DNA from 3 places in the Pseudoalteromonas sp. 1181_04 genome. Region 3 is predicted to be linked to each of the others. Evidence: predicted binding sites of a transcription regulator. Region 3 holds the regulator's gene; each other region holds the start of a gene.
What was found. Region 3 encodes MetJ, which represses methionine synthesis genes. Its sites were predicted from a motif close to TAGACGTCTAGACGTCTA; they were not measured.
Positions count from the first base shown of each region.

Region 1: a site for MetJ is predicted at 960-977, ahead of metK (methionine adenosyltransferase). Genes of this name have one in related genera too.
Region 2: a site for MetJ is predicted at 1,981-1,998, ahead of FW757_RS07355 (methylenetetrahydrofolate reductase). Genes of this name have one in related genera too.

Region 1 covers NZ_VXCS01000003.1:193,178-196,470, forward strand. The annotation lists gene tkt (transketolase) at 1-802, opposite strand, end outside; gene metK (methionine adenosyltransferase) at 1,077-2,228, shown strand; gene FW757_RS03560 (diacylglycerol kinase) at 2,722-3,129, opposite strand; gene FW757_RS03565 (LTA synthase family protein) at 3,186-3,293, opposite strand, start outside.
Region 2 covers NZ_VXCS01000007.1:71,254-74,546, reverse strand. The annotation lists gene FW757_RS07360 (cold-shock protein) at 1-671, shown strand, start outside; gene FW757_RS07355 (methylenetetrahydrofolate reductase) at 980-1,936, opposite strand; gene FW757_RS07350 (M16 family metallopeptidase) at 2,184-3,293, shown strand, end outside.
Region 3 covers NZ_VXCS01000010.1:77,274-80,566, reverse strand. The annotation lists gene metB (cystathionine gamma-synthase) at 1-755, opposite strand, end outside; gene metJ (met regulon transcriptional regulator MetJ) at 991-1,311, shown strand; gene FW757_RS10000 (malic enzyme-like NAD(P)-binding protein) at 1,421-2,662, opposite strand; gene rpmE (50S ribosomal protein L31) at 3,227-3,293, opposite strand, start outside.

The sequences.
Region 1 (3,293 bases), on a different contig from region 3:
CTTCACCTAGTGGTGCGCCGTGACAATCATGGCTACCTGATTTATTTGGTGAACCATAACCGATAACTGTTTTACAACAAATTAGTGTTGGCTTGTCGGTGATGCTGCGTGCTTCTTCGATGGCTGCGCGGATAGCGTCAGAGTCATGGCCATCAACGTCACTTACTACATGCCAACCGTAGGCTTTAAAGCGTGCAGGTGTATCATCGCTAAACCAACCTTCAACTTCACCATCAATTGAAATACCGTTGTCATCCCAAAACGCAACAAGCTTACCTAGGCCTAATGTGCCGGCAAGTGAACATGCTTCATGAGAAATACCTTCCATTAAGCAACCATCGCCTAAGAAAGTATATGTGTGGTGATCAACAATATCGTGACCTTCGCGGTTAAATTGCGCGGCTAATGCTTTTTCAGCAATCGCCATACCTACCGCGTTAGTGATCCCTTGACCAAGTGGGCCCGTAGTAGTCTCAATACCTGGCGCATACCCATATTCTGGGTGTCCTGGTGTTTTTGAATGCATTTGACGGAAGTTTTTAATTTCCTCAATTGGTAAATCATAACCACTTAAATGCAATAGAGAATAAATAAGCATTGAACCGTGGCCATTGGAAAGTATAAATCGATCTCTATCTACCCACTCTGGATTTGTTGGGTTGTGGTTTAGATAATCGCGCCATAGTACTTCTGCGATATCAGCCATGCCCATAGGGGCTCCAGGGTGGCCAGATTTGGCCTTTTGTACTGCGTCCATTGATAAGACGCGAATAGCATTTGCAAGTTCTTTGCGAGACGGCATGGATTCTCCTACCTTTACTGTATTTGCGCTGGTTATTGTGTGTATTCATTTGAAGATCCATTCTTACTTATTGTAGGGGCTGTATGCAATTAAAAACCTGATTAAATTGGGCATTATGAATTTTTTTTAAGAACAAAAAGTTATTAGTAATTTTATTTAGACGTCTAGGCGTAAAAACACTATGCAACTATCGTTGTTTTAGATAAAATACGCCCCTAAATTTTTTAGCGCTCTTACCGACGTTTGTGAAGCGCAATATTTGTGAGCAAAGACAATGGCAAAACATTTATTTACTTCTGAATCTGTTTCTGAAGGTCATCCGGATAAAATCGCGGACCAAATCTCTGACGCGGTACTAGATGCCATCTTAGAACAAGATTCTCATGCCCGTGTTGCGTGTGAAACTTACGTAAAGACTGGTATGGTTATGGTTGGTGGTGAAATCACTACTAGCGCATGGGTTGATATCGAAGAAATCACACGTAAAACTGTACGTGAAATTGGCTACACTCATTCTGATATGGGTTTTGATGCCGACTCGTGTGCAATTTTAAACACGATTGGTAAGCAGTCTCCTGACATCAACCAAGGTGTTGACCGTACTAGCCCAGAAGAACAAGGCGCTGGCGACCAAGGCCTAATGTTTGGTTACGCATGTAATGAAACTGAAGTATTAATGCCTGCACCAATCACTTACTCACACCGTTTAGTGCAGCGTCAAGCGCAAGTACGTAAAAGCGGCGAGCTTAACTGGTTACGTCCTGATGCAAAATCACAAGTTACTTTTGCATATGAAAACGGCAAGCCAGTAGGTATTGACGCAGTGGTACTTTCTACGCAACACAGTGAAGACATTTCACAAAAAGATTTAGTAGAAGCTGTGATGGAAACAATTATCAAGCCGGTACTGCCTGCTGAGCTTATCACTAGTGCAACTAAGTTTTTCATTAACCCGACTGGCCGTTTTGTAATCGGTGGCCCAATGGGTGACTGTGGTCTTACTGGTCGTAAAATTATCGTTGATACCTATGGCGGCATGGCTCGTCACGGTGGCGGTGCATTCTCAGGTAAAGATCCATCAAAAGTTGACCGTTCAGCTGCGTACGCTGCACGTTACGTTGCTAAAAACATCGTTGCTGCGGGCCTTGCTGACAAATGTGAGCTACAAGTTTCTTACGCAATCGGTGTTGCAGAGCCAACGTCAATCAGTGTTGAAACATTTGGTACCAGCAAGCTTGAAGAATCACGTTTAATTGAATTGATTCGTGAACACTTTGACTTACGTCCATATGGCTTAATTAAAATGCTTGATCTTGAGCGCCCTATTTATCTACCAACTGCAGCTTACGGGCATTTTGGTCGTGATGAATTCCCTTGGGAACGCACAGATAAAGCAGACGCACTTCGCGCAGCAGCTGGTCTTTAATATTAGCCATTGTGTGAATACAAAAAAGCGCCAATTGGCGCTTTTTTTTATGCCTGCTGATTATATTGTTGTAAATGCCTAGGTTATTGTCGCGAGGTAAACTCGCTGCTACCAGACATAGGCGCGGGTTTACCCCGCACAATTAAAACTAGGTTCTAGGAAGTGGCTAGGAGTTAGGGCGTGTTCGAAGCCAGTGGTATTTCCCCCCTTATTCACTACTCTTGGTGCAAACCTATTTTTTTTATAATTTCACCACAGAGTTCACCGAGCTCATAGAGGAAAAACCTGTAAGTAATTAACTTTACTTTTGTCTTCTCGGTGTAGCGCACAGCGCCTACTACCCTCGGAGGTAAATAGGCTTGTCGCCATAAATGGCGACCTACAGGAGCGCGGTGGATATTACTTGTAGGCGAGTGGCTTGCCACCGCGAAGGATAAGTGTTTGTCGCGAGATAAACTCGTTGCTCAAAGCCTGTAACGTTTTGCCTAACTTCCTAACCTATCAATGTAATTATCTTTTCATACCCAGCCACAGCCCATACAATAAATAACACTATCAGTGCTAATGTCACAGCCGCTGAAGCAATATCTTTCGCTCGCCCTGATAACACATGATATTCAACACCGACTCGATCTGTTAATGCTTCAATTGCTGAATTTAGCAACTCAACAATCAACAATAACAAAAAGCTGATTATAAGTATCACCCAGTGCTGTAATGATTGCGCTAGCCAAAATGATAATGGCAATAATACAAGCCCTAGCGCAAGCTCATTACGAAAGGCCGACTCTTCCTTAAATGCGGCTTTAAAACCTTTAATTGAGCATTTAGTTGCTTTTAAAATACGCCCAATTCCTATGCCGTTGGGTTTGTTTACTAAGTTAATTTCTGGTTTAGTCATTTTATGATCTTTAGCGTGTAAGTGTTGCTTATCGGGTGATGGGTAAAACCATTACCTTAATCCATGCCTTGAGTTAATAACTGCCAAGCTGTCGCCATATACTGGGTATATGCTTGCTCTGTCTGTGCATCAATTTCAACAAATTGCGATGGTGTAGCCGGTAA
Region 2 (3,293 bases), on a different contig from region 3:
CTGCATTGTGTAATAAAGAAGTGTTCTTCCACATTAAAGCAGTTAAGAAATTTGAAAGTAAGCTAGTAGAATTTTCAAATGGTTCCACTGAAAACCTATATTTTTGGTTTACCAGTAAAGACGGTAAGAAAGGCAAAGAAGTTGTTGAGTTTTGGTCAGAAGCTGAAAATATTCCCTTGGAGCATACTTTAACAATAGTTGAAAAGTACGCTGCAACTTTAATAAAAAGTGATAAAATGCCCGCCAAAGTAGTTTCTGCTCCTCCAAGCGCATTAAAGCGTATAATTGAAAGAACATTAGTACAGCCTGCTTTCGTAGCCAAGAAAGTAACAAATGCTGAGCGGCTATCCGCTAGACATTCTTTATCACTTGTTAAATCTGAAGAATTATCGCGACTGCTAATTGATATGGCAGAAAAGAACTTTAGGCTTAGTAGTGAACTTTCAAAGTACATTACTAGCAATAAACTTGGGCATAAATACCCTAATATTGCCGGCATAGTTACCATGACAGATGAAGAGAAAGAATGGGACTTTGATGGTGGGTTTCCAAAAGAAATTTATAGAATTATATGCCAAGAATTAAGTTTAACTGACAAAGGAACTTCAGCTCGTGCAATAGGATTTACTTCGTATCAAGATCAAAAAAATGAGCCAGATATAATTTTATAAATTGCACATAATAAACGCTTTAAACTGAACAAAAACAGTTGGTTAGGTTCCGCTTCGCTCCACATTATAACCAACAATTTTTGTCCGCTTAAGCGGCCGTTTTGTCAATGTCTGTAGATGGCACAAATCTGACAGATCAAGTTAGGACTTATTCAAATAAACGAAGCTAACTATTTGAGCTGGCTTATTCTAGGTCGCGTATTATTATTGCTAGAACCTAGAACCTAGAACCTAGAACCTAGAACCTAGAACCTAGAACCTAGAACCTAGAACCTAGAACCTAGAACCTAGAACCTAGAACCTTGAACCTAAGCAATCTGTTTTTCAGCTAAGTTTAATTCCATTGTCGCTTTTAATAAGCGGTAAAGATTAATTGATGCATCAATTTCTTCTTTACGGTTGGTTAAACTTTCAATATTTAACCCCAGTGGCACGTCTAAATGCGCGCAACTTCTTAGTATTAAATCTAAGTTTTCACGGCAAATACGTACAGATTCACTCAGTGGGTTTTGCGAATCAAGCATCCGCCATTTAGTTGCATCAGGTACGGAAATTCCTAACCATTGCATAAACTCTAAGGTTTTTTCACTGCCGCAGGGCGTAAAGGTTAGAATAATACGTTTAGGTTCGATACCTTGAGCTTTACAGCTGCGCGCATAACTGGTGATCAAATCCACGGTTGCTTGCGCGTTATACACAGCTTGTGAGATAAAAAATTTACAGCCTTGCGTGGTTTTTTCAAGTAAGCGTTCATGTTCATTACGTTTACTTGCGTGGCGCTCGGCAATGGTAACGCCTCCTAAAAAGAAGTCTTGAGGCTGTTCGCTTAAGACTTTATAAGCATCAGGCAGGCTTAATTTAATATCCCCGTCAGATGATGGACTACCGACTAATACTAGGTTTTTTAAATTAAACTGGTTTTTAGTTTCGCTTAACCACTGTTTAAATTCGGCCACACCGCGCTGTGCAACACTTTTATAAGTGATCACTTCTTGATGCGATAAATTACGTAGTAAGTTACTGTATTCTCGAGGATCTACCGTTTGCTTGAACGGAAAAGGGCGAGGCATCTCAGTGCGACTACTTTCATCTTGAATGTCATAAATAATCACGCCATCGTATTCAATTTCATGCAAACGAGCTAAGAGCTTTTGGGCGATAATTTCAAGCTGCGCTTTATCAGTACCAATACGTGGTGGGGTGGTACCAATTAAGTACACACCCTGATTGGTGTCTTCAATTTTCTCTTGTAGTGATAAAGCCATAATCCTCATTCCAGCTAAGTTAGTGTCTATGGCAAATAATATAGCAGCCATTTAGACGTCTAGATAGATTTTTTTAGTGAAACTTTTTCAACGAAGGTGAGTTTTATTCATGTTGCTCTGAATGAAGAGTTCTGTGTTACACAACTGTTTACATAATTAATTGCCTCAGGGGTCTTATATTGACTTGCTTTGTTGCATAATCGGATGACTAAAAACAAGAAATTTATTCAACTAACAAGGGATAGCAATGAAATTTAAATTATTAGCAACCAGCCTTGCGGTAACGCTTGCACTGGGCGGTTGTGCAAGTAACAGCGGCTCAAACATGGTCAAAGAGGTTGAGATTGAGCAGTCAACGGTTGCCAGTAGTAATGATCGGGTGTTCTCACAAGATTATTTATTAGAAGAGCTTGATAACGGTTTACGCGTTATGGTGGTGAAAACTGATTACCCTGATGTGGTATCACTACAAATTCCAGTCTCTGTCGGTTCTCGTAATGAAGTCGAAGCAGGTAAAACCGGTTTTGCACACTTTTTTGAACATATGATGTTTAAAGGCTCTGAAAAATATCCGCAAGATGTGTATTCTGATATTCTAAAAAATTCTGGGGTTGATAATCGCGCTTATACAACCAATGATTACACTAACTATCACTTAAACTTTTCAAAGCAACATCTTGATAAAGTACTTGAAATTGAAGCGGATATTTTTCAAAACCTGACTTATTCAGAAGAGCAATTTCGTACCGAAGCATTAACAGTTAAAGGCGAATACCTTAAAAATAATGCCAGCCCGGTTCGTAAGTTACTTTCTGCAGTACGTAATGAAGCATTCGAAAAACATACTTATAAACATACCACCATGGGCTTTTTTGCAGATATTGAAGCCATGCCGGATCAAATGGCATACGGTAAAGAGTTTTTTGCTAAGTTTTATAAACCTGAATATGTGTCATTAGTGATTGTAGGCGATGTTGATCCAGCTGAAACTATGGCTATGGTTAAAAAACACTGGGGCCAATGGCAAAAAGGCGATTTCGTTGCTGATATTCCAACCGAACCAAAACAGCAAGCGGCGAAATATATACATGAGCAAAACGAAGGCTTACCAGGGCATTGGTTATTAGTATCTTATAAAGGCACAGCCTGGCAGCCAAAACAAAAAGACAGAGCCGCGCTTGATTTACTGTCACAGCTTTATTTTTCAACCAACTCAGAGCTTTACCAAGAGTTAGTGGTTGATAAACAAATTGCTAGCCAAATGTTTAGCTATAACCCTGATACCAAAGATCCCGGCTTATTACATGTTTTTGTGAAAGTTGAAAATGAGGCTGATTTAGCGGTTGCTCGTGATGCA
Region 3 (3,293 bases):
AAACGAACATTCAAAGTACGTAAACCACGTAACGTTAAGTAGCTATCAAACGGGGCACCGGTAATGCCAATGTTATTAGCCCACCAAGCAAGCTCATCACCCAACTCTTGGGTAGCGGCGATCACCGCACCACCAACAACATCTGAGTGACCGTTAATATATTTAGTGGTCGAATGCACCACAATATCAACACCAAACTCAATTGGGTTTTGCAAAGCAGGTGATAAAAATGTGTTATCGGCACCAACCAACGCACCGCACTGCTTAGCAATCGTGGTGATCGCTTTAATATCGGTTAACCGTAAGATAGGATTACTCGGTGTTTCAATCCAAATTAGCTTTGGTTTTATCTCAAGAATTTTTTGATGATTTTCAGATTTAGTTAAATCTAAAACCACTAACTTTAATAAGCCACGCTTTTCAAGTGAGGTGAATAAGCGGTAACTACCGCCATAGCAATCATGTGGGATCACTAAGGTATCGTCACTGTTTAGCAGCTGAGTAGCTAAATGCACCGCAGCCATGCCCGTTGCAGTGATAATCCCCTTAGCGCCACCTTCAAGCTTAGCGAGCGTTTCAGCGAGTAAATCACGGTTTGGGTTGCCGCTACGGCCATAATCATATTGGCGCTTTTTATCAAAATCAGCAAATGAGTAGGTGGTCGATAAATGAATGGGAGGCACAACCGCGCCGTGATGTTTATCTGCATCAATACCATTGCGTACTGCAATGGTTGCTTTATTCTTTTGACTCATACCGTCACCTACAATTAAATGGATGTTTAGACGTCTAAAAGGTTAGAGGATCAAATTTAATAAGTCAAAGCATTTATGCGGTTTTAGCCGCAAGATTAGAAGTAAAAACATTTAAGCCTCTAGATGGCTAAAAAACAAGTATTTGACTATCTTTTTTAACACGATAGAATTTCGCCATCTTTGCGCTGCAAAAGGTCGCGCAAACAATTAACAACCTGAGGCAACGATACATCCTATGGCTAAATGGAATGGTGAATATATTCACCCATACGCAGAACACGGGAAAAAATCAGAACAAGTTAAAAAGATCACCGTTTCGATCCCGCTAAATGTATTAAAAGTTTTGACTGATGAGCGCACTCGTCGTCAAATTAATAATCTTCGCCATGCAACAAATAGCGAATTACTTTGTGAAGCATTTTTACACGCATTTACTGGCCAACCACTGCCAAACGATGAAGATTTACGTAAAGATAATCCAGAGAAAGTGCCTGAAGAAGTGAAAAAAATCATGCTTGAGATGGGTCTCGAAGTACCTGTACTCAACGAAGATTAAGTTATCATTTGTATATATTCCTGCTTCAGGAATTGGCTACAAAAAAACCTCAGTAACGTAAGTTGCTGAGGTTTTTATTATTGTGCCATTACCAATTGCAGCGAAGCAGCTACTCCATGTAGTTTTCCGGCATATCAATTTGTGCAACACCAGAATCAATTGCCGCTTGCGCTACTGCTTTGGCAATGCGCGGTAATAGACGCGGATCCATCGGTTTTGGAATAATATACTGCGCACCAAATTCAAGTGTCTCAACACCCGCCGCTTTTAATACTTCCGCTGGTACTGGTTCTTTAGCAATGCTACGAATAGCGTCAACCGCAGCAATTTTCATTTCATCATTAATTTTGCTTGCACGCACATCTAGCGCACCACGGAAAATAAATGGGAAACACAGCACGTTGTTAACTTGGTTTGGATAATCTGAACGACCCGTTGCCATGATTAAATCATCGCGAGCACCATGAGCAAGCACTGGTGAGATTTCTGGATCTGGGTTTGAACAGGCAAACACTACAGGTCGATCAGCCATTAACTTAAGATCGTCAGGAGAAAGTAAATTCGGGCCAGATACACCAACAAATACATCGGCATCAGCAATAACATCTTGCAGTGTGCGCTTATCTGTATTGTTAGCGAATAACTGTTTGTACTCGTTTAAATCATCACGACGAGTATGAATAACGCCTTTACGATCTAACATGTAAATATGTTCACGCAATGCACCACACTTGATCAGTAGCTCCATACACGCAACCGCTGCGGCACCGGCTCCTAAACAAACGATAATCGCATCTTCGATTTCTTTGCCTTGTACTTCAAGTGCGTTGATCATACCAGCAGCCGTTACAATCGCGGTACCGTGTTGATCGTCGTGGAACACTGGAATGCTACAACGCTCGATCAATGCTTTTTCTATTTCAAAACACTCTGGCGCTTTAATGTCTTCTAAGTTAATACCGCCAAACGTATCAGCGATGTTAGCAACTGTATTGATGAAATCTTCGGTGGTATTGTGTTTCACCTCAATATCTATCGAATCTAGACCCGCAAAGCGTTTAAATAATAACGCTTTACCTTCCATAACCGGTTTTGAAGCCAATGGACCTAAGTTACCTAAACCTAAAATAGCGGTGCCGTTAGTAATAACCGCAACCATATTGCCTTTACCGGTGTATTTGTAGGCATTAGCGGGATCAGCAGCTATTTCACGTACCGGTTCTGCAACACCGGGGCTGTATGCGAGTGCAAGATCCTGTACGGTTTCAGCTGGCTTTGTAAGCTCAACGCTAATTTTTCCTGGAACGGGGTGCGAATGGTAATGTAAAGCTTGTTCACGAAAGTCTGACATAACGCGATTTTATCCTGCAAGTAAGTTAAGTTGAAAGTGAGAGTAAGCAGTTCTTATATCTTATAGGGAACGATACCTATATTATAATTAAATTCAAGCAATATCAGGTCTATCCTGTTATATGCTATATCCGTTAATTTTATGCGTTTTGTCAGCATTTTTTGCAAAAAAGCTTCAATTTTCGGCTATAAAAACGCCACAAAGCATCAAAAAACCCATCTTAAAATGCTCATTATGCAACGCTTTAAAGCAAAAATAATGACCTATGACTAAAAACCATCAAAGTAAGACGTTAACAACATTTAACCGCAAAAGACCTAACTTTACCGACAAAAACGTTTAATTTATCGCTTTAACGAGAATGACAATATAGTCAACAAATCACTATTTGTCTGTTATTTACTCGCTATACTGGATATAAAAGTGGGAAATAGTCACAACATAATGAATGCGTAAAGCTGGAGCACTAGAGCAAGAAATAAAGACTAAAAGGCGGTGTTTTTAATAAATAGCAGGCATAAAAAAAAGCACCCTAAGGTGCTTTTTCCGACAAAACAACAAGAATTACTTGCTGCTAAGTGAACCGAAACGCTTGTTAAAGCGATCAACACGGCCACCTGTGTCTAAAACT